Regions from separate parts of the Nonomuraea muscovyensis genome, predicted to be linked through region 1. Evidence: riboswitches for the same ligand, from Rfam matches in the RefSeq annotation. Region 1 holds a riboswitch; each other region holds the start of a gene.
The links. Region 1 has a riboswitch for thiamine pyrophosphate ahead of FHU36_RS02900 (FAD-dependent oxidoreductase). Riboswitches for the same ligand answer to the same signal wherever they lie in the genome.
Positions count from the first base shown of each region.

Region 2: linked by a shared signal. The riboswitch ahead of thiC (phosphomethylpyrimidine synthase ThiC) and the one ahead of FHU36_RS02900 (FAD-dependent oxidoreductase) in region 1 are both predicted to bind thiamine pyrophosphate.
Region 3: linked by a shared signal. The riboswitch ahead of FHU36_RS13855 (purine-cytosine permease family protein) and the one ahead of FHU36_RS02900 (FAD-dependent oxidoreductase) in region 1 are both predicted to bind thiamine pyrophosphate.

Region 1 is NZ_JACHJB010000001.1:602,203-612,228, forward strand. It holds gene metF (methylenetetrahydrofolate reductase [NAD(P)H]) at 1-763, opposite strand, end outside; gene FHU36_RS02880 (polyprenyl synthetase family protein) at 855-1,922, shown strand; gene thiE (thiamine phosphate synthase) at 1,954-2,589, opposite strand; gene FHU36_RS02890 (Rv2175c family DNA-binding protein) at 2,567-2,941, opposite strand; gene FHU36_RS02895 (NAD(P)/FAD-dependent oxidoreductase) at 2,972-4,135, opposite strand; TPP riboswitch at 4,193-4,307, shown strand; gene FHU36_RS02900 (FAD-dependent oxidoreductase) at 4,297-5,451, shown strand; gene thiS (sulfur carrier protein ThiS) at 5,502-5,702, shown strand; gene FHU36_RS02910 (thiazole synthase) at 5,695-6,450, shown strand; gene FHU36_RS02915 (RNA-guided endonuclease InsQ/TnpB family protein) at 6,500-7,690, opposite strand; gene tnpA (IS200/IS605 family transposase) at 7,713-8,129, shown strand; gene pknB (Stk1 family PASTA domain-containing Ser/Thr kinase) at 8,385-10,026, shown strand, end outside.
Region 2 is NZ_JACHJB010000001.1:3,080,894-3,090,919, forward strand. It holds gene FHU36_RS14640 (AfsR/SARP family transcriptional regulator) at 1-2,359, opposite strand, end outside; gene FHU36_RS45590 (hypothetical protein) at 2,373-2,507, opposite strand; gene FHU36_RS14645 (hypothetical protein) at 2,725-3,408, opposite strand; gene FHU36_RS14650 (RNA polymerase sigma factor) at 3,405-3,965, opposite strand; gene thiC (phosphomethylpyrimidine synthase ThiC) at 4,173-5,882, opposite strand; TPP riboswitch at 5,874-5,989, opposite strand; gene FHU36_RS14660 (ABC transporter permease) at 6,037-6,780, opposite strand; gene FHU36_RS14665 (ABC transporter ATP-binding protein) at 6,777-7,529, opposite strand; gene FHU36_RS45595 (sensor histidine kinase) at 7,670-8,917, shown strand; gene FHU36_RS14675 (response regulator) at 8,892-9,539, shown strand; gene FHU36_RS14680 (DUF6745 domain-containing protein) at 9,645-10,026, shown strand, end outside.
Region 3 is NZ_JACHJB010000001.1:2,912,683-2,922,708, forward strand. It holds gene FHU36_RS13825 (LCP family protein) at 1-700, shown strand, start outside; gene FHU36_RS13830 (GOLPH3/VPS74 family protein) at 785-1,441, opposite strand; gene FHU36_RS13835 (TenA family protein) at 1,465-2,070, shown strand; gene FHU36_RS13840 (Fpg/Nei family DNA glycosylase) at 2,135-3,013, shown strand; gene FHU36_RS44355 (winged helix-turn-helix transcriptional regulator) at 3,107-3,259, shown strand; gene FHU36_RS13850 (rhodanese-like domain-containing protein) at 3,256-3,579, shown strand; TPP riboswitch at 3,619-3,731, shown strand; gene FHU36_RS13855 (purine-cytosine permease family protein) at 3,722-5,056, shown strand; gene FHU36_RS13860 (methylated-DNA--[protein]-cysteine S-methyltransferase) at 5,164-5,754, opposite strand; gene FHU36_RS13865 (sensor histidine kinase) at 5,821-7,689, shown strand; gene FHU36_RS13870 (ATP-binding protein) at 7,842-8,270, shown strand; gene FHU36_RS13875 (YidC/Oxa1 family membrane protein insertase) at 8,267-8,914, opposite strand; gene FHU36_RS13880 (DUF6412 domain-containing protein) at 8,987-9,208, opposite strand; gene FHU36_RS13885 (hypothetical protein) at 9,213-9,380, opposite strand; gene FHU36_RS46310 (response regulator transcription factor) at 9,487-10,026, shown strand, end outside.

The DNA.
Region 1 (10,026 bases):
GGTCGTCGGCCACGGCCTCGAAGCGGGCAGCCACGCCGGGCGGGAACGGGGCGCCTGACAACTGCTCCGACCGCGCGATCGTGCTCATCTGCGTGACCGGCATGATGCACGGGATGATCGGCGTGTCACAGCCCTCGGCCGCCACCCGGTCGCGCAGCCGGAGATAGTCCTCCGCCTGGAAGAACATCTGCGTGATCGCGAAGTCGGCCCCGGCCCGGCACTTGCGCACGAAGTATTCGGTGTCGGACTCGATGGACGGCGAGCGCGGGTGCTTGTAGGGGAACGCGGCCACGCCCACGCAGAAGTCGCCCGCCTGGCGGATCAGCCGCACCAGCTCCTCGGCGTAGAGGACGCCCTCGGGGTGCCTGACCCACTCGCCGGCCGGGTCGCCGGGCGGGTCGCCGCGCACGGCCAGGATGTTGCGCACCCCCGCGTCGGCGAAGCGGCCCACCAGGTGGCGCAGCTCGCGGACGGAGTGGTCGACCGCCGTGAAGTGGGCCACCGGCGTCAGCGTGGTGCCATGGGCCAGCCGCTCCACGATGTCGACCGTGCGGTCACGGGTGGAGCCGCCGGCGCCGTAGGTCACCGAGACGAACGTGGGACGAAGGGCCTCCAGCTCCCTGATCGCCCGCCACAGCTGGCGCTCTCCCTCGTCGGTCTTCGGGGGGAAGAACTCGAAGGAGAACGAACGGCCACCGGCGGCGAGGAGCTCACGGACGGTGGGGACGCGATCGGGCAGGACAGAGGGTCGACCAAGGGCCATGAGATCAGGGTACCGTGACCGGCCGCGCACCAGCGGTCCCAGGGGAACCTGGAGATCCTGCACCAGTCGTGCGACCACTAGTCTCATGCACATGAGCACTGAGGCCGCGAGCATGGACACCCTCCGCGACCAGGTTGACCGTTCCCTGCGGGCGTTCGTCGACCGCCAGCTGCCCGCCATGGGGTCCGAGGAGCTGGAGCCGCTGCGCCTCGCCGCCAGCGAGCTGCTGGCGGGCGGCAAGCGGCTCCGTCCGGCGTTCTGCTACTGGGGCTGGCGCGGCGCGGGCGGCGCCGAGCTGCCGGAGATCTTCACCGCGGCGGCGTCGCTGGAGCTGCTGCAGGCCAGCGCGCTGGTGCACGACGACGTGATGGACAGGAGCGACCTGCGCCGGGGCATGCCGTCCGCGCACCGGCGCTTCGAGAAGATCCACGCCGAGGCCGGCTGGCAGGGGGCGCCGGAGCAGTTCGGCGTGGGCGCGGCGATCCTGCTGGGCAACCTGCTGCTGATCTGGTCGGGCGAGATGTGGCGCACCAGCGGCCTGCCGCCCGCGTCGCTGGCCGCCGCCCAGCCGGTGCACGACCACATGCGCACCGAGCTGATGTGCGGCCAGTACCTCGACCTGCTGGAGCAGGCACACGGGGAGAACACGTTCGAGTCGGCCCTGCGCGTCGCCCTGTACAAGAGCGGCAAGTACTCCGTGGAGCAGCCGCTGCGGCTCGGCCTGGTGCTGGCCGCCGGTGAGCGGCTGCCGTGGATGGACGAGCTGTGCACCACGTTCGGCACGCGGGTCGGCATCGCCTTCCAGCTTCGCGACGACATCCTCGGCGTGTTCGGCGACCCGGCGCGCACCGGCAAGCCGGCCGGCGACGACCTGCGCGAGGGCAAGCGGACGATGCTCGTGGCCCGCGCCCTGGCCGCCGCCTCGCCGCAGCAGGCCGCGGCCGTGCGCCGCCTGCTGGGCGACCCGGGCCTCGACGACGAGGGCGTGGCCGTGCTGCGCGGCGTCATCGAGGACACGGGCGCGCTGCGCGAGTGCGAGGAGCTGATCACCGACTACCTCGGCGAGGCGCTGGCCTGCCTCGACAAGGCCCCGCTCACGCCGGAGGCGCGTGCGGCGCTGGCCGAGCTCGCCGTGGCCGCCACCTCGCGCAAGACCTGACGCGACCCGGCTCGCTCAGCCGCCGGTCGGCTCAGCGGGCCAGGCGCTTGGCGAACTCGGCCGCCGCGGCGCCCGGGTCGTCGGCCTCGGTGATCGCCCGCACCACGACGACCCGCGTGACCCCGTGGGACATGACCTCGTCCAGGTTGGCCAGGTCGATGCCGCCGATGCCGAACCACGGCCGGTCGGTGCCGAGCGATGCCGCGTGCCGCAGCAGCGCGGGCCCCGGCGCGGACCGGCCGGGCTTGGTGGGCGTGGGCCAGATCGGGCCGCAGCAGAAGTAGTCGACGCCCTCCTCCACCGCGGCGGCGGACGCCTCGGCGGTGGAGTGGGTGGACCTGCCGATGAGGACGTCGTCGCCGAGTATCTCTCGCGCGACCCTCACGGGCAGGTCGTCCTGCCCCAGGTGGAGCACGTCGGGCCGGGCGGCGTGGGCCACGTCCGCCCGGTCGTTGACCGCCAGCAGCCTGCCGTGCCGGTCGCACGCGTCGCGGAACACCTCCAGCAGCGCGAGCTCCTCGCGCGCCTCCAGCCCCTTCTCGCGGAGCTGGACGATGTCCACGCCGGCCGCCAGCACGGCGTCGAGGAACTCGGCCAGGTCGCCGCGTTCGCGACGGCCGTCGGTGCAGAGGTAGAGCCGGGCGTCAGAAAGCGAGGGCCTGGGCACGCCGCTTGACCTCGGTATGACGACCGGCCTTGATCGCCTGGACGGGCGACCCCGGCAGCGAGTCGTCGGGGGTGAAGAGCCAGCGCAGCGCCTCGACGTCGTCGTATCCGGCGTCCTGCAGCACGGTCAGCGTGCCCGGCAGGCCCTTCATCACGTCCTTCTCGTCGATGAAGACCGCGGGCACCTGCGGCCCACCGCCGCCGCGGCGGACGCCGAGCAGCTTGTGGTCCTTGAGGAGTTGCTTGGCCCTGCCCAGGGACAGCCCCAGGCGCTCGGCCACTTCGGGAAGAGTGAGCCACTCGTCGACGAGCTGGTCGGTCTCCCGGTCGATCTGTGCAACAGAAAGCGTCACGGAACCACAACTACCACATGCCACGCTGGCTCAAACAACACAATCTCGTAGCGAAATATCGGGATCTACCAGGCGGTTCGCGTCGAGCCGCCGTCCGGCCTCCATGAGGCGGCGCCCCTGGACCAGGTCGCGCGGCCGGTCGACGGTCAGCACGGCGGCGAGCGTGTCGTCGCCGGTCAGCCAGACGGCCGACCACTTGCCAGCGGGCTCGCCCCGGTACAGCAGCCGGTCGGCGGCCTCGCGGTGACCGGCGTACTGGAGCATGTGGCCGAACTGCTCCGACCAGAAGTACGGCACCGGGTCGTAGACGGCCTCCTCGCCGAGCAGGGAGGCGGCGGCCACCTCGGGCGCGCCGAGCGCGGTGTCCCAGTGCTCGACCCGCAGCCGGGCCTGGTAGCGGCGCGACCACCAGGCGGCGCAGTCGCCGACGGCGACCACCCCCGGCAGCGAGGCACGCAGGTGCTCGTCGGTGACGACGCCGTTGTGCAGGTCGATGTCGGCCCCGGCCAGCCACTCGACGGCCGGGCGGACGCCGATGCCGGTGACGACCACGTGCGCCGGCACGAACTCCCCGCCGACCAGCTCGACGCCGCCCTCCTCGACCGAGGAGACCATCGTCTCCAGCCGCAGGTCGATGCCGTCGTACCAGCTCAGGGTGCGGGCGCCGACCTCGGCGCCGACGGCGTGCGCGAGCGGCGCGGGGCCGGCCTCGATCACGGTCACCTCGCAGCCGACCCGGCGGGCGGCGGTGGCCACCTCGGCGCCGATCCAGCCGGCGCCGATGACCACCACGCGGGCGCCGGGCACGAGCCTCGCGCGCAGCTCCAGCGCGTCGTCGAGGGTGCGCAGGACGTGCTGCGGACCGTCGCCCGGCACCGTGATGGGCTCGGCGCCGGTGGCGATGACCAGGCCGTCGTAGGCCAGCTCGCCCTCGGTGGTCTCCACGACGCCCGGCCGCAGCGCCTTCGCGCCGACGCCCGGCCGGAAGTCCACCCGCAGCGCGGCCGCGTCGAAGTCGACGAAGCTGGAGTCACTGGCGCCCAGCAGGACGGCCTTGGACAGCGGGGGGCGGTCGTAGGGGCGGTGGCGCTCCTCGCCCACGAGGGTGATCGCGCCGTCGAACCCGCCCGCCCGCAGCGCCTCGATGCTCCGCACACCCGCCAGGCCCGATCCGACCACCACGACATGGTTCACGGTCAAGACCATAACGGGCCGGTGCCGGCGTGTCGCAGCGAGGGCTTAGGGTGGAGGCGTACGACGCGCGGGAGTCCGGCCGCACCGGGCTGAGAGGAAGGCTGCACGGGCCTTCGACCGCAAGACACCTGATCCGGATCATGCCGGCGAAGGGAGCGCGCATGGAAGTGATCGTGGGCGGCGGGATCGTCGGGCTGACGATCGCCTGGCGGCTGTCCCGGGCGGGACGCGCGGTGACCGTGGTGGACCCTGCTCCCGGCACGGGCGCCTCGCACGCGGCGGCGGGCATGCTGGCGCCGGTCAGCGAGGTCACCTACACCGAGGAGCCGCTGCTGCGGCTCGGCGTCGCCTCGCTGGGCAGGTGGCCGTCCTTCGTCGCCGAGCTGACCGCCGACGCCGGTCTGGACGCCGCTTCGCACGCCGGCGGCGGTCCGGGCGTCCCGGCGGCCGGGCGGGCCGGGCTCGGTGTGGACCTGCGGCACGACGGCACGCTGGACGTGGCGTTCGGGGCCGACGACCTGGCGGCGCTGGACGAGCTGGCGGAGTTCATGGCCAAGCTGGGGCTCGCGGTGGAGCGGCTGACCGGCCGCGAGTGCCGCCGTCTGGAGCCCATGCTGGCGCCGTCGGTGCGCGGCGGGCTGCTCGCGGCCGAAGACGCGTGGGTGGACCCGCGCCGGGTCACGGCGGCGTTGCTGGCCGCCCTGGAGCGGCGCGGCGTCCCGCTGGTGCGCGCCCGGGTGACGGGACTGCTGCGCGAGGGCGGCGCGGTCCGCGGGGTGCTGCTGGACCGCGCTCCGGACGAGCTGCGGGCGGACGGCGTGGTGCTGGCGGCCGGCGCGTGGAGCGCCGAGCTGGCCGACGTCCCGGTGCGGCCGGTCAAGGGGCAGATCATGCGGCTGCGCTCCCCCGAGCCGCTCCTGAGCCGGTGCGTGCGCGGCACGGTGCACGGCGCGTACGTCTACCTGGTGCCGCGCGGCGACGGCGAGCTCGTGGTGGGGGCGACGCAGGAGGAGCTGGGGTTCGACACGCGGGTGACGGCCGGCGGCCTGTACGAGCTGCTGCGCGACGCCCGCGAGCTGGTGCCCGGGGTGACGGAGCTGGAGGTCGCCGACGTGGTGGCCGGGCTGCGTCCCGGCACGCCGGACAACATCCCGTACATCGGCCCGAGCGGCACCCCGGGGCTCACCCTGGCCACCGGGCACCACCGGGGCGGCGTCCTGCTGGCCCCGCTCACGGCGGCCATCCTGCTGGGCGAGGAGCCCGAGCTGGCGGCCCTGTGCTCCCCGTCGCGGACCACGGCCCGGCCCGCCGGGTGACCCTGTGCCCCCCGGGCCGGGGCCCGGGGCTCCACCCTCAAGGAGTTGGGATGAAAGTGACGATCAACGGCGACGCCCGCGAGGTGCCCGACGGCACGACCGTGGCGCAGGCCGTACGGATCCTGACCGGCGCCACCAGCGGGGTGGCGGTGGCCCTGAACGACGAGGTGGTGACGCGCGGCACCTGGGACTCCACGCGGCTGCGCGACAGCGACCGCGTCGAGGTGCTGACGGCGGTGCAAGGTGGATGACCTGATCATCGCGGGCGAGAAGTTCTCCTCGCGGCTCATCATGGGCACGGGCGGCGCCCCCTCGCTGGAGGTGCTGGACCAGGCGCTGGTCGCCTCCGGCACCGAGCTGACCACGGTCGCGATGCGACGGCTCGACCCGGCGGCGCGCGGGTCGGTGCTGGACGTGCTGCGGCGGCGCGACATCAAGGTGCTGCCCAACACGGCGGGCTGCTTCACCGCGGGCGAGGCCGTGCTGACCGCCCGGCTGGCCCGCGAGGCGCTCGGCACCGACTGGGTCAAGCTGGAGGTGATCGCCGACGAGCGGACGCTGTTGCCCGACCCCATCGAGACGTTCGACGCGGCGGAGCGGCTGGTCGCCGACGGGTTCGTCGTGCTGCCGTACATCGGCGACGACCCGGCCCTCGCGCGCCGCCTGGAGCAGGCGGGCTGCGCGGCGGTCATGCCGCTCGGCGCACCGATCGGCTCCGGGCTCGGCATCCGCAACCCGCACAGCATCGAGCTGATCGTCGAGGCGGCCTCCGTGCCGGTGGTCCTGGACGCGGGCATCGGCACGGCCAGCGACGCCGCGCTCGCGATGGAGCTGGGCTGCGACGCGGTGCTCCTCGCCACGGCGGTCACCCGGGCGCAGCGGCCCGACCTCATGGCGACGGCCATGCGCGGCGCCGTGCAGGCGGGGCGGCTCGCCCGCCTGGCCGGGCGCATCCCCCGCCGCCGCCACGCGGAGGCGTCCTCACCGATGACCCCTTGACGCGCTCCCCGGGATGAATCCCGGGGATTCTCGCCCGTGCCGCGTGGGCTCACGCGGCACCTGGAAGGCTTCCTCGTTCACCGGGCCGCGCCACCGCACGCGGTGGTCCTACCTGCCCTCCGGAGGCGTTTAGCCTCTCCGCCCGTCCGTCGGCGAGAATGTTGATCGCTGCGTTGACGTCCCGGTCGTGGACCGTCCCGCAGACACAAGCCCATTCCCGGACACCGAGCGGCATCGCCTCAGCGATCGCGCCGCACTCCGAGCAGAGCTTGGAGGACGGGAAGAACCGGCCGATCCTCGCGAAGTCCCGCCCATACAGCTTCGCCTTGTACTCCAGCATGGCCACAAAAGACGACCAGCCCGCATCGTGGACGCTCTTGGCCAGCTTCGTGCGCGCGAGCCCGTTGACCGCCAGGTCCTCCACGAACACCGCTTGGTTGTCGCGGATGATCTGTGTGGAGGCCTGGTGGTGGAACTCACGGCGCGCGTCGGCGACCTTCGCGTGCTGGCGAGCGACCTGGAGCCGCGCCTTGGCCCGGTTCTTCGATCCCTTCTCCTTACGCGACAGCCTCTTCTGAAGTTTGCGGAGCTTCTTCTCCGCGTGGCGCAGGAAGCGGGGCGAGCCGATCTTCCGCCCGTCGGCCAGAACCGCGAAATGCCCCAGCCCCAGATCGATCCCCGTCTCGGCCTCGGCCTCGGGCAACTCCTGCTCGGCGATCTCGACCACGAACGAGGCGAAATACCTGCCTGCCGCGTCCTTGATCACGGTCACGCTGGACGGCTCGGACGGCAACGCCCGCGACCAGCGCACCGCAACATCGCCGATCTTCGGCAGGGACAGCTTCTCCCCCACCTTGAACCGGGCGTTCCTGGTGAACCGGATCGCCTGCCGCAGGTCCTTGCGCGACCGGAACCGGGGCGGGGCGGCCTTGGGACCCTTGCGCCTGCCGCTGATGCCGGCGAAGAAGTTGCGATACGCCATGCAGGCGTCCGCGAGGGCCTGCTGGAGCACCACTGCCGACACCTCGCCCAGCCACGCCCGCTCCGGGTGCTGCTTGGCGTGGGTGATGACACGCTTGGACAACTCTCCGTCACTGATGAACGGCAGTCCCTCGGCGTGGGCGTGGCGGCGCAACGCGAGCGCGTCGTTGAACACCACCCGCGCGCACCCGAACGCCTTCGCCAGCGCGATGCGCTGGCCGGGGGACGGGTCCAGGCGGAAGGAATAGCGCAACTGCACGACCACATCCTAGGGTTGGCTTATGGCCGGACACAGCGATATCAGAACCGGAAGACATTGCGTATTCCTGCTTCATGCCCACTTGGTTTTCGTGACGAAATTCCGGCATCCGGTCTTCACCGACACTCATCTGACTCGCCTGGAAGAGATCACGCGGTCGGTGTGCGCGGACTTCGAGACCGAGTTGGCCGAGTTCGACGGCGGGGACGATCACGTCCACCTGCTGGTGAACTTCCCTCCCAAGGTCGCCCTGTCGAAGCTGGTCAACAGCCTCAAGGGCGTCTCCTCACGCAGACTGCGCCAGGAGTTCCCCGAACTGGCCGCCCACTACTACCGGGCCAACAAGCTATGGTCGGGCTCGTACTTCGCCGGGAGCGTCGGCGGCGCCCCGCTCTCGATCGTGCGCCAGTACATCGAGCAGCAGAACCGGCCGGTCTGACCGTGGTGACCCCGGTCCGCCTGGCGGCGAATCGACTGTTCCTGCCCCGCTCCGTGGGAGAGTCCGTTTCACCCCCGGCCTGAAGGCCGGAGCACTACGGACGAATCCGGTAGCGGGCGGCACGCCGGGCCTGCGCGGGGCCTGCCCCGCCGGGGTCGCGGGCGTTCCAGGCCCGGGTCGGACGAGGGCCACGGCTCGGCATCGTTTGGGATGGTCAGGACGTGCCGGGCCTCAATCGCCCGTAAACTCGGCGACGTGGACACGACGACTGCGGACGCCCTCGTCGGGCGGCTCCTCGATGGGCGCTACCGCATCGAGTCCCGCATCGCGCGGGGCGGCATGGCGACCGTCTACCTCGCGCTCGACGTCCGGCTCGACCGCACCGTGGCCCTGAAGGTCATGCACCGGTCGCTGGCCGAGGACCCGTCGTTCGTGCGCAGGTTCATCGGCGAGGCCAAGTCCGTGGCCAGCCTGTCCCACCCCAACGTGGTGGCCGTCTTCGACCAGGGGACCGACGGCGACGTGGTCTACCTGTCGATGGAGTACGTGCCGGGCAGGACGCTGCGCGACATCCTGCGCGAGCGGGGCAGGCTGCCGGCGCGCGAGGCGCTGGAGATGGTGATCCCGGTGCTCGCGGCGCTGGGCGCGGCCCACCAGGCCGGGATGGTGCACCGCGACGTCAAGCCGGAGAACGTCCTGCTGACCGCCGACGGCCGGGTCAAGGTCGTGGACTTCGGCCTGGCCCGCGCGATCGAGGCCTCCGGTCAGACCCGCACCGGCATGATGATCGGCACGATCGGCTACATGTCGCCCGAGCAGGTGACGACGGGCGCGGCCGACGCGCGCAGCGACGTCTACTCGACGGGCATCATGCTGTTCGAGCTGGTGACCGGCCAGCCGCCCTACGACGGCCAGACGCCGATGTCGGTGGCCTACCGGCACGTCCACGACACCGTTCCGGCGCCGTCGTCGCTGGTCCCAGAGGTGCCGCCGCAGGTCGACGCGCTGGTCGCGCAGGCCACCGCCCGCGAGCCCGGCGACCGTCCCGCCGACGCGACCGCGATGCTGGTGGCGGCCGTCGAGACGCACCGCCTGCTGCCCCGGCTGACCGACCCCGCCGCGTCCCGCACGCAGCACTCGCAGCCCTACCGGCAGCAGCCCCCCTCGTCCCCGTCACAGGCGTCCCCGTCACAGCCGTACCCGTCGCAGCCGCACTCGGCGCCGCAGTACCCGTCGCAGCCGCACTCCGGCGCGCACTCGCTGCCGCAGCAGGCTCCCCAGCCGACGCGGACGATGCCGGCGACCGGGGCCGGCCCGGCTGCCGGCCTGCCCGGTCACACGCTCGTCCAGCCGCGCGCCGAGGCCCCGGCGCCGCAGGGGCGCCGGAGGGTGCTCCGCTCGACGTGGGTCCTGGTCGCGCTGGCCGCGGTGATGGTGGTGGCGATCGCGGCGACGGGCGTCTACTTCTCGCAGACCCGTTCGGTGACCGTGCCGAGCGGGCTGGTCGGCAAGAACGTCGTCGTGGCCGAGCAGAACCTCACCTCCCGCGGTTTCAAGGTGCGCCAGGCGCCCGGCCAGTACGACGAGAACGTCGCCGAGGGCCTCGTGCTCAGCACCGACCCGGTCTCCGGCAAGGAGGTCGACACCGGCACCACGGTCACGCTGGTGCCGTCGCTGGGCCCCAAGCGGGTGCTGGTGCCCAAGGTGCAGGGCCTGACCGAGAGCGACGCCCGGCTGGCGATCGCCAAGGCCGGCCTCACCGTGGGCACGGTCAGGCGGCTGCCCAGCCAGCAGGTCGAGCGCGGCGCGGTGATCCGCACCTCGCCGCAGGTGGGCGAGAAGGTCAGGGAGGGCTCGAAGGTCGGCGTCTTCGTCAGCGCCGGCCTGGTGATGCCCG
Region 2 (10,026 bases), 2.5 Mb from region 1:
CGTAGTGGCTCTCGCCCAGCCGGACGAGGGCGCCGGCCTCCTGGAAGCGGTCGCCGTCGCGCCGGAACAGGTCGAGGGAGTGCCGGTAGCAGGTGACCGAACGCTGCAGGTCGCCCAGGCTGTGGTGGATGTGGCCGAGCAGGCGGTGCAGGTGCGCCCGCGCCGGCAGGTCGTTCACCACGCGTTCCGCCGTGTACAGGGCCGCCACGAGGTCGGGCCAGCGGCCCTGCCGGTCGTGGAAGGTGGTCAGGGCGGAGGCGATCCGCCAGCTGTGGCGGGGGAAGCCGTGGGCCGCGGCGTGCCCGACGCACGCCAGCAGCACGGCCTGTTCGGCGGCGAACCACTCCATCGCCTCCCGCTCGCCGGCGAAGGTCTCAGGACGGACTCCCGGCCGGGGCGGCGTGGTGGTGATCGAGGCCCGGCGGGGCTCCAGGGCCGAGGCGGCGGCGTCGGCGCTGTGCAGGTAGTGGTCGAGCATGCGGTGCGCCACCGCGCGGCGTTCGGCGTCGTCGGCGTGCGCGTGCGCCAACTCGCCCGCGTACGCCCACAGCAGGTCGTGCAGGACGTAGCGGCCGGCACGGGGTTCGGTGAGCAGATGGGACCAGGTCAGCTCGGCGAGCAGCGGCCGCACCCGCCGGACCGGCAGCCCGGCCATGCCGGCCGCGGCCGCGACGGAGATCTCCGGGCCGGGGTGCAGCCCCAGCGTGCGGAACAGCCGCGCGCTCTCGGCCCCGAGCGCCCGGTACGACGAGGAGAACACGGTACGCACGTCCGTGGCCGGATCGCCCGTCCCGAGCGCGTCCAGGCAACCGAGCGGCTCGCCCAGCTCGGCGGCGACGCCGGCGAGGGGCAGGCCGGGTTCGGTGACGGCCCGGGCCGCCGCCACGACCAGCGCGAGGGGCAGCCGCGCGCACCGCGCGATGATCTCCTCCACGGCCTCGGGTTCGGCCGCCGCCCGGTCCGGGCCGAGACGGCGGGTCAGCAGCTCGCGCGCCTGCGGGGTGGGCAGCAGGTCGACGGTGAGCGGCCGGGCGCCTTCGGCCGCGACCAGGCCGGTCAGCCGGTTGCGGCTGGTCAGCAGGACCAGGCAGGTGGGGGAGCCCGGCAGCAGCGGACGGACCTGGTCGGCGTCGCGCGCGTTGTCGAGCAGGACGAGCACCCGCCGGTCGGCCAGGAGGCCGCGGTAGAGGCCCAGCCGCGCCTCGAAGGCGGCGGGCACACGGTCGGCCGGCACGCCGAGGGCTTCCAGGAACGCGCGTAGCGTCTCCGACGGGGGCGGCACCGATCCGCCGGCGTCGAAGCCGCGCAGGTTCGCGTGCAGCTGCCCGTCGGGGAAGCGGTCGCGCACCAGGTGCGCCCAGTGCACGGCGAGCGCGGTCTTGCCGACGCCGGCCGTACCCGACAGCACGATGACGGGCGGGCCGTCGCCGAGCAGCGCGTCGAGCCCCGCCAGCTCCCGGTCGCGGCCGGTGAAGCCGTGCGCGTCGAGGGGGAGCTGGTGGGCCGTCGGCTCGCGGCCCGCGGCGGGGAGCAGCAGGTCCCGGTCGCGCCGGAGCATCGCCTCGTGCAGCCGCCGCAGCTCCGGGCCGGGGTCCATGCCCAGCTCGTCGGCCAGCAGCCGGCGGGCGTGCCCGTACGTCTCCAGCGCCCCGGCCGTGTCGCCGCACCGGTAGAGGGCCAGCATGAGCCCGCCGTGGACGCGTTCGCGCAGCGGATGGCGGACGGCCAGCAGGCGCAGCCGTTCGACCACCTCGGCATGCCTGCCGAGCGCGAGCAGGACCTCCACGTGGTCCTCCACGGCGGTGAGGCGCTGCTCGTCCAGGTGGGCGACGACGGACCGCAGGGTGGGGCCGAGCCGGACGTCCTCGGCGGCGTCGCCGCGCCACAGCGCGAGCGCGTCGGCGTAGGCGCGCTCGGCGCCGCCGAGGTCGCCGGCGGAGCGGGCCTGCCGCGCCGTGCCGACGAGCGCCTGGAACCGCCGCAGGTCCAGCTCGCCGGGCGCGAGGCGGAGCAGGTACCCGGACGGCGAGGTGACCAGGCGGTCGCCGGGCGGATCGGCCGGGGCGGGCAGCGACCGGCGGAGCTGCATGACGTAGGTGCGCAGGTTGGACACGGCCGACGGCGGTGGCCGGCCGTCCCACACCTCGTCCACGAGCAGCGGGAGGGAGACGGCGTCACCGGCGTGCGCCAGGAGCATCGCCAGGATGGTGCGCTGCTTGTGGGCGGTGATCCTGGCGGGGCCGCCGCCCGAGACGATCTCCAGCGGGCCGAGAAGCCGGAAGCGCGGGACGTCCGCCGCCTCGTCCCACGCCGTCATCGCCGCGGCCCTCCGGGGCGGCTCGTCGGTGGCGTGGGGCAAAGGGACATGGCGATCAGGCCGGCCTGAGCGTCCAGAAGTGGTTGTCGTCGTGGCCCGAGACCGGCTCGGCCGGGGCCGCGGCGGCGGGAACGGGGGATAAGACGGTCAGCACTGCGGCGGCCAACAGCACGACTCGACGGGTCAACACGCGAACTGGTTCCTCAGTCATGAACATGTGTCCGGAAGCGCTGATCAACTTACCGGGAAATGACCAGATCTGTGGGGGTTCCCGGAACAGCGCGTGGGCGCCGGTCGCAGGCCAGGATGGGGGCGCGGGCGAAGCGGCCGGCGGGTGTTCAATCTCGGCGCCTGTCGCCGGGCGGGGCACGGTAGGCGGTGCCGGCTGCCGTGCCCCCTGGCGGCAGTCAGCTACCCGCCGGCGGGTACGCCTCCGGGTTCTTCTTGGGGTCGGGCATCTTGTCCCAGGACGGGTCGTCGATGACCTTGCAGGGCTTGACCGGCCCGGTGACGATGTAGCCGCTGAATTCCCACAGGGGCCTCGGCTTCTCCGGGCCCGAGGTCTGGTCCGCGTTCTCGGTGAACTCCATGACGGCGGTCTGCCCCGCCTTGACGAGCTGCGGGTTGATCCGCAGCTCGCCGCCGCCCAGCTTGAACGCCTTGCCGTTCGGCGAGTTCTCGATCGCTTCCCGGATCTTCCTGTGCACCTCCGGGTCCTTGCTCTTGAGCTCCTCCTTCGAGAACGTGGGACCGGCTTCGGTCTGCCCGCGCTCGGGGGCGCAGCGGGTGCCGGGCTTGGTGTAGGAGACGTCGGCGGTCAGGCCGACTGCCGCCAGGTCCTTCTCCACCTGGGCCGGATCCCTGAACTCGATGATCTTGAGGGTGATCGTGCCGTCGGTGTTCTTGGTGACCGCGTAGGCCGGAGTCTCCGATCCGCTCAGGAACGGCACCGTAAGGGCCGCGACCGCCGCGAGCCCGGCCACCGCCGCCCCGGTGATCAGCCGCCGCCGCCTGCCCCGCCGGTGCCGGTCGTTGTTGCGAGCCACGATCTCGTCCTTGAGCTCCATCAGCACGTGCTCCTTGTAGTTCACTGAATTCCTTCCAGGACGAAGGGGGCCATCTCTGGCACGGTTCTGAGCGCGCGGCGGGCGCGGTGCAGTCTGGCTCTGGCGGCCCCGTGCCGGATGCCCAGAGCGGTGGCCGCCTCGCTGATCGTGAGCTGGTCGATCACGACCAGTTCGATCATGGCGCGATCACCGTCCGGCAGTCCGGCCATGGCCTGGAAGGCCCGTCTGGCCAGGCTCTCCGCGTCGATCCGCTCTTCGAGTTCGGTGACGTCGTCGGAGTCGAGCGGTCTTCGTCCGCCCACCCGCTCGGCCAGTCTCGTCTCCTTGAACGCCCGCCGCCGCTCGGCCGAGAGGGCGTTGCGAGCCACGCCGTACAACCAGGCGATCTCGCTACCGCGGCCTGGCCGGTAGGTGTGGGCGGAGTCGAGCACCGCTGCGAAGACCTCCGCCACCAGGTCGGCGACCGTGTTCGGATCGGCGACCCTCCGGGCGAGGAACGACGTGATCGCGTCGACATGGCGTCGGTAGAAAGCTTCGAAAGCTTCCGGGTCTGTAGCGATGTCGGCCTGTTTGCGACGCACCAGCCGTACCCCCTTCGTCGTTTACACCCCTTCTTGGTCAGCAACGGGAAAAGTGTTATGAGAGTGAATGAACTGCCCGGCTTCTGGTGCCCTGGGTTCGATGGAGCCGGGGCGGCCAGGTCCCCTACCTGGCCAAGCGCCGTAGCGCGCGGGCACGACACCTCTTCAAGGTCACAGAGTTCCGCGGCGCTTCACCGGGCGTTCGCCTCAGGTGTCGGCGAGGGGCAGGTAGACCGTGCCGCCCTGGTCGCGGAACTGTGCCGACATCTCGGACATGCCGGCCGTGAGCGCCTCGGAGTCGGACAGGCCGTGCTCGTCGGCGTAGCGGCGGACGTCGTGGCTGATCTTCATGGAGCAGAACTTGGGCCCGCACATGGAGCAGAAGTGGGCGGTCTTGGCGGGGGCCGCGGGCAGCGTCTCGTCGTGGAAGGAACGGGCGGTGTCGGGGTCGAGCGACAGGTCGAACTGGTCCTCCCAGCGGAACTCGAACCGGGCGTCCGACAGCGCGTCGTCCCATGCCTGTGCCAGGTGGTGCCCCTTGGCCAGGTCGGCGGCGTGCGCGGCGATCTTGTACGTGATGACGCCCGTCTTGACGTCGTCCCGGTCGGGCAGGCCCAGGTGCTCCTTGGGGGTGACGTAGCAGAGCATGGCCGTGCCGTACCAGCCGATCATGGCGGCGCCGATGCCGGAGGTGATGTGGTCGTAGCCGGGCGCGATGTCGGTCACCAGCGGGCCGAGCGTGTAGAAGGGGGCGTCGTCGCACAGATCGCGCTGCAGGTCGACGTTCTCCTTGATCTTGTGCATCGGCACGTGGCCGGGCCCCTCGACCATCGTCTGGACGGCGTGCTCGCGGGCGATCGCGGTCAGCTCGCCCAGCGTGCGCAGCTCGGCGAACTGCGCCTCGTCGTTGGCGTCGGCGATCGAGCCGGGCCGCAGGCCGTCGCCCAGGGAGAACGCCACGTCGTAGGCGGCGAAGATCTCGCACATGTCGGCGAAGTGCTCGTACAGGAAGCTCTCGCGGTGGTGCGCCAGGCACCAGGCGGCCATGATCGAGCCGCCCCGGGACACGATGCCCGTCTTGCGGCGGGCGGTCAGCGGGACGTACGCCAGCCGCACCCCGGCGTGCACGGTCATGTAGTCGACGCCCTGCTCGCACTGCTCGATCAGCGTGTCGCGGTACACCTCCCACGACAGGTCGGCGGCCACCCCGCCGACCTTCTCCAGCGCCTGGTAGAGCGGCACCGTGCCGACCGGGACGGGCGAGTTGCGGATGATCCACTCGCGGGTGGTGTGGATGTCGCGGCCGGTGGACAGGTCCATGATCGTGTCGGCGCCCCACCGGGTGGCCCAGGTCATCTTCTCGACCTCCTCCTCGACGGACGAGGTGACGGCCGAGTTGCCGATGTTGGCGTTGATCTTCACGAGGAAGTTGCGGCCGATGATCATCGGCTCGCTCTCCGGGTGGTTGACGTTCGCGGGGATGATCGCCCGGCCGGCGACCACCTCGTCGCGGACGAACTCCGGTGTCACGCCCTCCCGGACCGCGACGAACTCCATCTCCCGGGTGACCTCTCCCCGGCGGGCGTAGGCGAGCTGCGTCACGGGCGCCCCCGCGGCCCGCAGCGGACGCCGGGCCGCGCCCCGCCAGGCGTGCTCGTCGCGGGCGGCGGCGCTCGGCCGGCCGTCGTCGACCGGCTGCACCGGCCGCCCGTCGTAGCCCGTCACGTCGCCCCGCGCCAGGATCCACTCCTCGCGCCGGGCCGGCAGGCCCCGGGTGACGTCGGTGGTGGCAGCCGGGTCGGTGTACGGCCCGGACGTGTCGTACAGGCGGATCCGCTCCCCGTTGGACAGCAGCACCTCGCGCGCGGGCACCCGCAGGTCACTGGTGTAGATCTTGGAAAAGCGCGCGCCACTCATGCGGCAACTCCCTTCGCCGGCATTACCCGGAGCAGGTTCTGGCGGTCGGCGGCTGATGGATAGCCGTCCTCTCAGCCCGGTCACACCGGGCTCCCGCGTTGGACCCGATCAACGTAACCCGGCCTCCGGAGGGACGCAACAGCACCGCCGACGGTCAGGCCGCCTCCCTGCGGACGGCCCGCGCGACGCCGCCGGCCGCCGGCAGCACGATCCAGCACAGCACGGAGACGGCCAGCCGGGCGGCCTCGCCGCCGGTCATGGCGCCCGCCATGAGGGGGGCGGACGTGCTGCCCAGGTCGAGCCAGCCGGCCAGGGTCTCGCCGAAGGAGCCGAGGCGGGCCACGGCGCTCCACAGGATCGAGGCCGACAGGCACACCACGATCGCGGCCGGCGCGTTCAGCAGCAGCATGCCGAGGGCCAGCCCCATGGCGACCACGAGCACGTTCCCGGCGGTCCAGCCGAGGAGGGCGGCGGGCGAGACCGACCAGTCGGCCGGGACGTCACGGACCCCGGCGGTGAGCGCGGTCACCGGCACCGCGACCAGCATCGCGAACACCGCCGCCACGACGGCCGTGACCAGCGGCGGCAGGCACTTGGCCGCCAGCACCCGCACGCGCCGGGGTTCGAGGGCGAACGTGGTCAGCACGGTGCGGTGGCTCCACTCGCCGGTCACCGACAGGATGCCGAGCACGGGCAGCAGGGTGCCGAACCCGATCCCGGCCGTGCCGACCAGCTTCTCCAGGCTCGGCCCGGCGACGGCGCCCCGGGCGGCGACGGCGGCGACGGTCAGCGCGACCAGGATCGCCGCCAGCGTCATGCCGCTGCGGGTGTCGAACAGCTTGCGGGTCTCGACCGCCACCAGCCGGCCGAACGGGACGCCCCCGGTGACGGCGCTCATGCCGCGCTCCCGTCAGCGCTCAGAGCGGCGTCGAGGCCGGCGCTCCGGTCCGCGCCCGTGGTGAGGTCGAGGAAGACCTGTTCGAGGGTGCGGCCGTCGCGGCGCAGCTCGGCGACGGTGCCCCGGGCCAGGACGCGGCCCCGCGCGATCAGCACCACCTGGTCGGCGACCTGCTCCACCTCGTGCAGCAGGTGCGAGCTGAGCAGCACCGCGCACCCCGAGGCGGCCAGCTCGCGCAGCAGGCCGCGCAGCCACCGGATGCCCTGCGGGTCGAGCCCGTTGGCCGGCTCGTCCAGGATGACCGCTCTCGGCTCGCCGAGCAGCGCGTGGGCGATGCCGAGCCGCTGCCGCATGCCGAGCGAGTAGCCGCCGAACCGCCGCCCGCCCTCCGCGGCGGTCAGCCCGACGAGACGCAGCACCTCGTCCACCCGCGACCTCGGCAGGCCGAGCGTCATCGCGCCGAGGGTCAGGATCTCCCGCCCGGTGCGGCCGGGATGCTGGGCTCCGGCGTCCAGCAGCGTCCCCACCTGGAACGCCGGCCGGTCCAGCTCCCCGTAAGGCCTCCCCAGCACGGTGGCCGAACCGGACGTGGCCCGGGACAGCCCGACCAGGACGCGCAGGGCCGTCGACTTGCCGGCGCCGTTCGGCCCGAGGAACCCGGTGACGCCGCCCGGCTCGACGGTGAACGACACGTCGTCCAGCGCCCGGACGTCCTTGTACACCTTGCTGACATGCTTGAACTCGATCACGGGTGCAAGTCCACCGGATGCGCGCCGGCCCGTCATCGGACCAGGGTCCCGCCCGGACGGCCCGGCGTAGACCTGCGGCCATCCGGGTGTCGACCCAGGTCGCTAGGGCGGTGACCCGCAGGTTTCCTAGGCTGGGCGTCGTGCACGACCGTACGGAGGACGAGGCGCGCCCGGAGCGGTGGGCCGGCCTGGCGCGCTACCTGTCGGCCGTGGTGCCGATGCTGTTCCACGGCGGCATCATGGCCTGGGTCGCGTTCCGGGAGCCCGGCCGGCTGACGGCCCTCCTGGTGGACGTGGGGCTCGGCGTGGCGGGGCTGGCCCTGCTGGCGGGGTGGCGGCGGTGGCCGCTGCCGGTCGCGCTGGCGACTGCGCTGCTGACCGCGTTCTCCAGCACGGCCGTGGGCCCGGCCTACGCCGCCTACGTCTCGCTGGGCTCGCTGCGGGGGTGGCGCCCGCTCGTTCCGGCAGCGGCCGTGTCCTTCGCGTGCCTGGCCGTCAGCGCCACCTCGCGGGGCATCGACCAGGTGGCCGTGGTCTCGCTGACCGGCGGCAGCACGATCCTCGCGGCGCTGACCGCGCTCGGGCTGTACCTGCGCGGGCGCCGCGACCTGGCGGCGTCCCGGCGCGAGGCGGCGTTGGCCGCGCGGCGCGCCGAGCGGCAGCGGATCGAGCAGGCCAGGCTGGCGGAGCGGGTGAAGATCGCGCAGGAGATGCACGACGTGCTGGCCCACCGGATCTCCCTGCTGTCGATGCTCGCGGGCGGCCTCGCGTACCGGACCGACCTCGGCGCGCAGGAGACGCGTGAGCTCGCGCTGGCGATCCAGGAGAACGCGCACCAGTCGCTGAACGAGCTCCGGGCAGTCCTCGGGACGCTGCGGCGTGACGACGGCCCACCCGAGGACGGCCCGGGCGGCGCGGACGGCGCGGGTGACGTGGGCGGCGCGGGCGCGGGTGGGCCGGAGGCGCCGCAGCCGACCCTGGCCCAGCTCGGCGCCCTGTTCGACGAGGTGCGGGCCGCCGGCCAGCGGGTCGAGGTGGCCGACAGCATCGAGGGCCGCGAGCTGCTGCCGCCGCAGACCGGCCGGCACGCGTACCGGATCGTGCAGGAGGCGCTGACCAACGCGCGCAAGCACGCGCCGGGCAGCCGGGTCACGGCCGAGCTGGGCGGGCGGCCGGGCGGCGGCCTGCGCATCCGGGTGAGCAACCCGGTGCCGCCCGGCGGGCCGTCCCCGGGCCCCGGCGGGCGGCTGGGGCTGGTCGGTGTGGCCGAGCGGACCCGGATGGCCGGCGGCAGCCTCAGCCATGCTGTGCAGAACGGGTGCTTTGTCCTCGATGTCCGGCTGCCGTGGGAAGGTGTGCGACGTGATCCGACTCCTGGTCGTGGATGACGACCCGATGGTGCGCACCGGACTGCGCCTCATCCTCGGCGGCGAGCCCGACCTGGAGATCGCCGGTGAGGCCGGTGACGGCCGCGAGGCCATGGCCGCGATCCGGGAGCTGCGGCCGGACGTCGTGCTGCTGGACATCCGCATGCCCGTCCAGGACGGGCTGGTCACCACCGAGCTGCTGGCCGGACGGCCCGACCGGCCCAGGATCCTCGTCCTCACCACCTTCGACGCCGACGACATGGTGCTGCGCGCCCTGCGGCTGGGCGCGGACGGCTTCCTGCTGAAGGACACGCCGCCGCCCAGGATGGTGGAGGCGGTGCGCGCGGTGGCCGCGGGCGAGCCGGTGCTGTCGCCGAGAGTCGCCCGGCAGGTGATCGCCGCGGCCACGGACGGGCACGGCCGGCGGCGCCCGGAGGCGGAGCGCGAGCTGGCCCGGCTCACCGAACGGGAGCGCCAGGTTGCGATCGAGGTCGCCCGGGGCAGCTCGAACGCCGAGGTCGCCGCCCGCCTTCACATGAGCGTGGCGACCGTCAAGGCCAACATCACCCGCATCTTCGCCAAGCTGGAGACCGACAACCGCGTGCACGTCGCCATGAAGGTGCGCGACGCCGGCCTCCTCTGAGCACGCCCCCGTGAACACGCGCCGGAACGGTGCTGGACAGACCTTCCGGCCATCTGTCACCATTTCCCACATGATCGTGAGAAAGGACAACGCCACCCTCGTCTGGTGAGCGTTCTCGTGCAGCGGGAAGCTGCCGCAATCCACGAAGAATGGCTGGGCCAGGCGTTGTCGACGCGGCCCGCCGACCGTCCGGCCGCAGAGGCGGCCATCACCGGCCTGTACGACCTGATCGGGCTGGCCCCACCGCGCTTCCACTGGGTCTCCTCACCGGCCGTGGCCGTCGCCACGCTCCCGCCGGGGGTGCGCCCGCGCCCGTCGGAGGCCGTGGAGAGGCTGCCGGACTGGCCGCTGCCACCCAGGTTCCGGGCCGCCGTGAACGCGCTGTGCCGCGAGATCGACTCGCGGCTCACCCCGGCGCAACGGTCCGTCGACCAGGTGATCCGCCAGCGCGTGCGCCTCTCGCTCACGCGATCGGCCGCCAACGTGC
Region 3 (10,026 bases), 2.3 Mb from region 1:
GATGATGCTGCTGCACATCCCCGAGGGCGGCGACAGGCCCACGCTGGTCAGCCTCCCGCGCGACTCGGCGGTCACCGTCTTCGGCAAGGGACGCAACAAGCTCAACGCCGCCTACGCGATCGGCGGGCCGCGGCTGCTGGCCCAGACGGTCGAGACCGTCACCGGCGTGCACGTCGACCACTACATGGAGATCGGGTTCGCGGGCTTCGTGGGCATCGTGGACGCGGTCGGCGGCGTCGAGATCGACGTACGGGCGGCCGTGGACGACCCCAAGGCCGGGCTCAAGCTGAAGAAGGGCCGCCAGGTCCTCGACGGCGGCCAGGCGCTCGGCTACGTGCGCACCCGCAAGGGCGGCGCGCTGCCCGACTTCGAGCGCACCAAGCGCCAGCGCCAGTTCCTCGGCGCCGTGGTGAAGAAGGCCGCCAGCCCCGGCGTGCTGATCAATCCGTTCACCTCGATCCCGCTGGCCATGAGCGCCACCGAGGCGGTCACGGTCGACGACGGCACGGGCGCGTTCGACATGCTGTCGCTGGGCCTGGCGATGGGCGACAGCCCGGTGACCACGGTGGTGCCGTTCGGCGGCAGCGAGATCGCGGGCGGCGGCACGGCCGTCAAGTGGGACCGGGCCAGGGCGACCAGGCTGTTCGACGCGCTCAAGGAGGACAAGCCGGTGCCGAAGGACATCCTCGACGCGAGCTGAGGCGGCTCCACCGGGGCGCGCGGGCGCGCTGGGCCGTTCCCGCAGGGCCCAGCGGGCGGGCCGTGCGCCTGCCCGCGCTCTGCGTCAGCCGCTGCCGCCTCCCACGGCGGCGGCGGTGGCGGCGATCGAGGCCGTCACCACCACCGAGTTGATCGCCGCGATGGTCTGGGCGACGGCGTCGGCCGCCCAGGCGCCCTCGGCGATCTCCTTGATCCGCTTCTTGTCCGCCCCGGGGAACGCCTTCCTGTCGAGCTTGGCGGCGCGCATGAGGGCGATGAGGACGGCGGTGCGCGGGTCGGGGTCGGTGCCCGCGAGCGCGCCCGCCACGCGCTCCCTGACCTGCGCCTCCACGCTGCCGTCGAGCTCCGGCCAGCGGGTGGTGGGGAAGACGCCGAGCACCTTGCCGCGCTGCTCGCTCAGCACCCCGGTGTCGGCGAGCCTGGTCAGCAGGCGGTTGCGGAGCTTGGCGGAGTAGAGCTTCTGCACCCACCAGACGGGCTTGCGCTCCTTGCGCTCCTCAGCCATGCGGGCCAGGGTCGCGTCGAGCTCCGCGTCCGCGAGGGGGGTGGCGTCGCGGACGGACACCTTCTTCGCCGACAGCTCGATCCGCTCGTTGACGGCCAGCTCCGCCAGGATCGCCCCGGCCAGCGCCGGGTCGAGCTGCGTGCCGGAGATGAGCAGCTTGCCGTCGTCCTCGGTGAGGGCGAGGAGCAGGAGTTCCTCGGCGATCGTCACAGTCATGGTTTTGACATTAACGTGCCCTCATGGGTCTTTCGGAGAAGTTGCACGCCGTCGGTCTTCCGCTGCTGAGGGAGCAGCTCGCCCATCCCACTGTCGTGGGCATCGGGCGGGGCGACCTGCCCGAGCCGGTGTTCCGGTCGTGGCTGGAGCAGGACTACCTGTTCCTGCTCGACTACGTGCGGGTGTTCGCGCGGCTGGCCTGGCAGGCGCCCGACGGGCACGTGGGCGACCTGGTGGACCTGGCCCACGCGACGTTCCACGACGAGCTGGACCTGCACCGGTCGATGTCGGCCGAGTTCGGGGCCGACCTGGAGGGGGCGCGCAAGGGCCCGGCCTGCGCGGCGTACACGGCGTTCCTGCTGGAGTCGGCCACGGACTACGGGGAGGGGCTGGCAGCCCTCTATCCCTGCATGTGGGGCTATTCGATGCTGGGCGGGAAGCTGGCGGAGAACCCGCCCGCCGAGCCGCGGTACCGCGCCTGGGTGGACACCTACGCCGACCCGGGCTTCGCGGCGCTGGCCGCGCGGATCGGGGAGATGATCGACGAGGCGGCCCCGGACCCCGCGCGGGCGGAGGCGCTGTTCGTCGAGGGGATGCGGCACGAGCTGGCGTTCTGGGACGTGCCCTGACGGCACGTCGTCGCCGACGGTCCACAGGCTGTGGATTGCCGAGGCCGACCCGTACCCTGGTGACATGCCGGAACTTCCCGAAGTCGAGTCGTTGACCGCCTTCCTGCGGGAGCGGGCGGTGGGCCGCACGGTCCTGGCGGTCGACGTGCTCGCGATCCAGGCACTCAAGACGTTCGACCCGCCGGTGGGCGCGCTCGGCGGGCTGACCGTCACCGGCGTGGCGCGGCACGGCAAGTTCCTCGACCTCGACTGCGACGGGCTGCACCTGGTGATCCACCTGGCGCGGGCCGGGTGGCTGCGCTGGCGCGACGACCTGTCGGGCGCCAAGCCGGTCCGCCCGGGCAAGGGCCCACTCGCCGTGCGCGTGCGGTTCGCGCCCGACGACGCGGGGCTCGCGCCGGGGTTCGAGCTGACCGAGGCGGGCACACAGAAGCGCCTCGCCGTCCACGTCACCAAAGATCCCGACACCGTGCCGGGCATCGCGGCCCTCGGCCCCGACCCGCTCGACGACGCCTTCACCGTCGACGCGCTCAAGCGCATCGTCGGCGGCAACCGCACCCAGATCAAGGGCCTGCTGCGCGACCAGAAGATCATCGCGGGCATCGGCAACGCCTACTCCGACGAGGTGCTCCACGTGGCCCGGATGTCCCCGTTCAAGATCGCCGCCACGCTCACCGACGCGCAGATCGCCGACCTGCACGAGGCCATCGTCACCACCCTGCGCGAGGCGGTCGAGCGGGCCCACGGGCTGGCGGCCAAGGACCTCAAGGCGGAGAAGAAGTCGGGGCTGCGGGTGCACAACCGGGCTGGGCAGCCCTGCGACGTGTGCGGCGACACGATCCGGGAGGTGTCGTTCGCCGACTCCTCGTTGCAGTACTGCCCCACCTGCCAGACGGGCGGCAAACCCCTCGCCGACCGGCGGTTGTCCCGTCTGCTCAAATGAGCGGCACCGAGGCCGACGACGCCTACGACGTCCGGCAGTGGGACACCCGAGAGGGCTGCGAGGTCCGCCAGATCCTCGACCGCGTCGCCGGTCGTGCCGCCCCGGGTGGACTACGCGCTCACGCCGCTCGGCCGTACCCTGCACGAAACGATCAAGGCGCTGGTCACCTGGCCCGAGGAGCACCAGGGGGAGATCGCGGCCGCCCGTGCCGCCTACGACCGCGGGCGCGAGATGATGGACACATGACGGTTCCTGAGATCGAGGCCAACCAGGTCCCCGCCGACGCCTTCCTGCTCGACGTGCGCGAGCGCGAGGAGTGGGTGGCCGGTCACGCTCCCGAGGCGGTGCACATCCCGATGTCGGAGATCCAGGGCCGGGTCGCCGAGGTGCCGGAGGATCGCAAGGTCTACGTCGTCTGCCGGTCCGGCGGCCGGTCGCTGCAGGTGGCGGCCTGGCTGAACCACCTGGGACGCGAGGCGGTCAACGTCGGTGGCGGCATGCAGTCGTGGGAGTTCGTCCGCAGGCCGATGGTCAGCGAGACGGGCCAACCTCCCTTTGTCGCCTGACTAGTGACAAACTCGATCTAGTGTCATAATTCGGGCGATACACACACCCGCGGGAGCTCGGGGCAACCGGGCTGAGAGGGCAGCTACCGCCGCTGCCGACCGCATGAACCTGTCCGGGTAATGCCGGCGTAGGGAGAGTGCGATGGCGCACGTCGCCGACGAGGTTCCGCTGACCCTCGAAGGAGAACCCCCCAAGACCCTCGGGCTGCTCGACCAGGGCGCCCTGTGGGCCAACCTCGGCGTCAGCCTCCTGGGCTTCTCGGGAGCGCTGTTCCTGATCAACCCGCTCGGCGACGCCCCGCTGAGCCTGGCGGCCGCCCTGACGGCCGCGCTCGTCGGCAGCCTGATCGGCACGGCCATGGTGGGCGTGGCGGCCGTGCCCGGCACGCAGACCGGGCAGCCGGCGATGGTCCTGCTGCGCGGCCTGTTCGGGGCGAGGCTGTCGTACATCCCGACCGTGCTCAACATCGTCCAGATGGTCGGCTGGGGCGCCTTCGAGCTCTGGGTGATCGCCATGGGCGCGAGCGCCATCTTCGGCCCCACGGTGCCGTACGCCGTGTGGGTGATCGTGGCCGGGGTACTCACGACCGCGCTGAGCATCTGGCCGCTCGGCGCGGTACGGGTGCTGCGCCGCTACGTGACGATCGCCGTCGTCGTCGCGATGATCTGGTTCGCCGTGGACTTCCTGGGCACGGCGCAACCGGAGACCGGCGGCTCGTGGGCGGCCTTCGCGCCGGCCGTCGACTACGTGATCGCGCTGTCGGTCTCCTGGGTGCCGCTCGCCGCCGACTTCGCCCGGCACTCCAGGTCGAGCACGGCGGCGTTCACCGGTGTGGTCGGCGGCTACACGCTGGCCCAGGTGGCCTGCCTCGGCCTCGGCGTCTACGCGGTGGCCATCGCCGGGTCGGCCGCGGTGAGCGCCGACAGCACGGCGGTGTTCGGGCCGTTCGTCGCGGCGCCGCTCGGCGCGCTGTTCTTCGCCGTCCTCGTGCTGCGGGAGACCGACCAGTCGTTCGCGAACGTCTACTCCACCACCGTGTCGCTGCAGAACCTCATGCCGCGGGTGGACCGGAGGGTCTTCTCCATCGCGGTGGGCGTGCTGACGATCGGCATCGCGCTGCTCGTGAACGTGACGTCCTACGGGGCCTTCCTCAGCGTGATCGGGGCGGTGTTCGTGCCGATGTTCGCGGTGCTGGCCGTCGACTACTTCGTGCTCGGCGGCGCGTTCGGGTGGAACACCGCGGAGGACGCGCCGGCCCGCTGGTCCATGCTGCTGCCCTGGGCCCTGGGCTTCGCCGCGTACTGGCTGACCACCTCGACGCCGACCGTCGGGCAGTGGGACGCCCTGTGGGGGGCGGTGCGCGACGCGATCGGCTTCACCCGGCAGCCGTGGATGAACGGCGCGCTCGGCGCGGCCCTGGTGGCGGCGCTCGTGACGCTGGCGGTGGGCGTGGTCGCCCGCTCCCGCCGACGCTAACGACCAGCCCGGCGCGGTGTTTCAGGGCGGCGCGATGTTCAGAACGGCGCGGTGTTTCAGGGCGGCGCGATGTTCAGAACGGCGCGGCGTTCAGGGCGGCGCGGTGTTCAGGCGAGGGCGCGCGTCTCGACGGTGAGCAGGTGGCGCTTGGCGGCGGTGCCTCCGGCGTAGTCGCCGAGCGCGCCGTCGCCCGGGACGACGCGGTGACAGGGCACCACCACGCACACCGGGTTGGAGCTGAGCGCGTTGCCGACCGCCCGCAGCGCGCGCGGCCGGCCGATGCGCTCGGCGATCGCGTCGAGGGTGGCCGTCGTGCCGTAGGGAACCGCCATCGTCTTCTGCAGCACCGTGCGCGCGAACGGCGTGGCGAGGGCCAGGTCGACCGGTGTGGCGAAGGCGCGCAGCCGGCCGGAGAAGTAGGCGTCGAGCTCCCGGCGCACCGGGTCGAGCCGGCGGGCGTCGGGGCCGATGAACGTGCCGACGTGCCGGGACACCCGCTCGAAGACGACGTGTTCGTCGTCGTAGCTGCACGCCACGAGGCCCTTGCCGGACACCGCGAGCACCATCCTGCCGACGGCGCCGTCGTAGGTGCCGAACGCGATGTCGGGGGGCGACTGTCCGCGGTAGGTGGGCGAGGTGACCCGCAGCAGAGCATCGATGTCGCCGCCCGCCATCCCCTCACCCTCTTCCCGTCGCAAGCCGTGACCGCAGCGTATCGGACGGATCGCACGACGCAGGCACCTCGCCACGGGCACTATGGAGATGTGGGTGACGAGTGGGCCGGCAGTGACGACGAGATCGCCCGTGCGGTGCTCGCCGCCTCGCCCAACGCGCTGATCGCGCTCGACCGCGACCAGACCGTCCTGGTGTGGACGCCGGCGGCCGAACGGCTCTTCGGCTGGACAGCCGAGGAGATGCTGGGCCGCCGGGCGCCGATCGTGCCGGACGAGCTGACGGCCGAGCACAACGCGGTGCTCGAACGCGTGCGCACGGGCGGTCAGGTGAGGCTGCAGACCAGGCGGTTACGCAGCGACGGCGGCGTGATCGACGTCCGGGTCGACACGAGCGCGCTGGTCATCGGCACTTCGGTGGTGGGCTACGTCTGCGAACACCACCCCGCCGAGGCCGACGAGGCGGCCCGCGAGCGCGTGGCGCGCCGGGCGCAGCTCGTGCGCCGGCTGACCGACGTGGTCGCCGACATCAACGCCGAGCTGGAGTTGTCGGCCGTGCTCGACCGGATCGCGGCCAGCCTGACCGAGCTGACGGGCGCCGACGCGGGCGGCTTCGTGCTCATCGAGGGCGAACGCCTGCGCCTGGTGAGCACCCACCGGCTGCCCGAGACGCTCAAGGGCGCGACGGCCGATCTGCGCACCAGCCTCGTCGGCAAGCTGCTGCGCACCGGCCGGACCGTCCTGCTGGAGTCCGGCGGCCTCGGCGAACTGGTCTGGGCCGAGTTGTCCGGACTGCACACCATCGCGCTCGGTCTCGCGGCCGTGGGCGGGCGCCCCTACGGCGCGCTGTACGCGCTGTTCGCCGACGGCCGGCCCGGCCACCTGGAGCTGGAGCTGCTCGAACTGCTCGCCGGGCACGCGGGGATCGCCGTGGGCAACGCGATGGCCTACCAGGAGGCGATCCGCCAGCGGGCCCACGAGCGGGCGCTGTTCGACGCGAGCGCCGACGGCATCGCCGTGCTGGACCGCGAGGGACGGGTGATCCGGTGGAACCCCGCGGCGACCGAGCTCACCGCCCTGCCCGCCGACGCGGTGCTGGACCTGCCGCCGCCGTTCGCGCTGCCGGGGCCGGGCGAGAAGCTGACCTTCCGGCTGCCGAACGGGCGCTGGCTGGACGTGGTGGGCGCCCAGATCGAGGAGACCGGCGAGGTGGTGGTCGACTTCCGCGACGTGACCCAGGCCAAGGAACTGGAGGAGGCCAAGGACCTCTTCCTGGCCACCACCAGCCACGAGCTGCGCACCCCGATCACGATCGTGCGCGGCTTCGCCAGCACACTGGACGCGCGCTGGGACAAGCTGACCGACCCCGAGCGCCGCTCCGCCGTCCACACGATCGCCGAGCGGGCCCGGTCGCTGGGACGGCTCATGGACCATCTGCTGCTCGGCTCCCGCGCCGGCGCGGACGAGCTGAAGGTCCGGGTCGAGGCGTTCGACCTGACCGAACGCATCCACGCGGCGACGCTCGGCCTGCCCGAGCTGTCCGACCGGCACCGGGTCGAGGTGACCGTCCCGGAGGACCTGCCGCCGGTCCGGGGCGACGCGCTGGCCACCGAGATCGTGCTCGGCCAGTTGCTGGAGAACGCGTTCAAGTACAGCCCGGCAGGCGGCCTGATCCGGGTCGAGGCGTGGCCGGAGGACGACACGGTGGTGGTCGTCGTGGACGACGAGGGCGTCGGCATCGCCCCGCCGGACCGGGAACGGATCTTCGAGCGGTTCGTCCAGGTCGACAGCGGCGACCGCAGGAGGTTCGGCGGTGTCGGGCTCGGCCTCTACATCGTGCGGAGCCTGGCCAGGGCCCAGGGCGGCGACGTGAGCGCCCACTCGCGCGACGGCGGCGGCACCCGGATGCGGCTCGTCATCGGCACCGCCTCCATTACTGGATCCGACACACCGATGCGGTAACGAGGTGGTCACGGATGTGCTGACCTACAGTCCAATGTGTACAAGCTGTGATCGAGATGCGGTTTCTGGGATTGAGTAACGGGGCATTTCGGTCGTACCGGGGAGTGTTCCCGCGGGGGGCACTGGTAGACGGGGAGGTGGGTGTGTCAAGCATGGTGCTGCTGCCGTACGCGCCGTCCAGCGTCGCCGTTGCCCGCCAGCGTCTGAGCACTGACCTGCAGGATCTCGGCGTGTTCGACGCCGCGATCGACGACGCCGTACTGGTGGTGAGCGAGCTGCTCAGCAATGCGCTGAGACACGCCCATCCGTTGCCGTCGGGCATGGTCAAGGTGGCGTGGCTGCGCAGCGGCGACCGGATCGAGGTGGCGGTGAGCGACGGGGGAGCCGCCACCGAGCCGCGCGCGGGCCGCCCCACCCTCTCATCGCTGGGGGGCAGGGGGCTCGGCATCGTCGAGTACGTGGCCGAGAGCTGGGGCGTTCGCCATGACGGCGAGATGACGACCGTGTGGGCCATCCTGTCCGCGCCCAACGGCAACGGCTCGATGAACGGGCACGTCGCAGCCCTGAGAGAGGCCGGCTAGCCGACGCGGGCGGCCAGCACGGCGCGCTCGCCGAAGGTCCAGGCCGTGGACACCAGGAGGTACAGTCCGGCGGCCAGCGGCAGCATCGCCGCGGCGACGACCGAGCCCCACGGCAGCAACGGCATGATCTTCCGCAGCGTTTCGGGCTGCTCCTCCGTGAGCGTGGCGCGGATCTTCCGTGACGACAGCCACGCCACCAGTGCGACCAGTGCGATGATCACAGCGAAGACCGAAAATGGCCAACTGATCAGTCCGTAATTGGCTACCACGCCGGCCACCTGCTGACCCAGCGGAACCCCCAGCAACTGCTGGCCGGCGAGCGCGGTCGGATGCGTGGCGACCTGGTACATCAGCCACAGGAACGGCAACTGGGCCAGCCCCGGCAGGATTCCGGCGAACGGCGAGCTGCCCTCCCTGGCGTACAGCGCGGAGACCTCCTTGCTGAGCCGCTGCGGATCGCGCCCGAACCGCTTCTGCAGCCGGCGCAGCTCCGGCGCCAGCCGCTCCTTGACCTTGGCGCTGCGCGCCTGCCGGACGCTCAGCGGGAGCAGCAGCACCCGTACGGCCAGTGTGAACAGCACGATGGCGAGGGCGGCGTGGCCCCCGGACATGCCGACGACGAACGTGACAAGAGAATCGATCATGAGCCCTTCAGACATGAGGAAGTCTTCACACAGAGGAAGACGGACTCAGGGCTCGTCGAAGACGAAGCCCCGCTAACGGGAAGCGGGGCAGGGGGAAGGCGCTCGGGGGCGTGGCCGGCCGGCCGCGCCGGGATCGCGCTGCCGCTGGAACGCCGTGCGCCGGGCGTAGACCAGCGGGAAGCCGGACGGCTCGGCGGTGCCGAGCGGCAGCAGCCTGGCGGCCCAGCTGACCAGCAGCAGGACCGCCACCATCGTGACGCCCATCAGCCAGGGGTCGAGCAGGAACGCGGTCACGGGCTCAGCGGGACGTCTTGCCGACCAGGGTCACCGCGATGAAGACCAGCAGGGCGACCACCCCGATGATCAGCGCGACCTTCAGCAGACCCATGATCATGGGCAGCACGAAGTTGAACAGCACGAAGAGCGCCAGGAGCGCGCCCAGCACGAGCATGACGACTCGACTCATGAGCCCACCGTACGTCCTGTGGGCATGATCCGCGAGGCTTACGAACCGATGACGTGGGTGTCGTCCCGGGTGTCGGCACAGGGTGGCCCGGCCGTACCGTGAAGAGGTGAACACGCGCATCCTCGTGGTCGAGGACGATCCCACCGTGGCCGAGGTGGTGGCGCGCTACCTGGAGCGCGACGGGCACGAGGTGGAGTGCGTCGGCGACGGGGCGGAGGCGCTGCGGCGGGCGCTGGCCCGGCCGCCCGACCTCATGGTGCTCGACCTCATGCTGCCCAAGGTCGACGGGCTGCAGGTGTGCCGCAGGCTCCGCGAACGCTGGCCCGTCCCGGTCATCATGCTGACCGCCCTGGGCGAGGAGATCGACCGCGTGGTGGGCCTGGAGACGGGTGCCGACGACTACGTGACCAAGCCGTTCAGCCCCCGCGAGCTGGCGCTGCGCGTCCAGTCCGTGCTGCGGCGGGCGCGTGGCGCGTCCGTCACGGCCGGCTCGGGGGTGCTGCGCGACGCCGGCCTGGTCGTCGACGTGGGGGCCCACGAGGTACGGCTGGACGGCGGCGAGGTGCCGCTGACCGCCCGCGAGTTCGACCTGCTCGCCTACCTGATGCGCAACCCCCGCCAGGCGTTCAGCCGGTCGGCGCTGCTG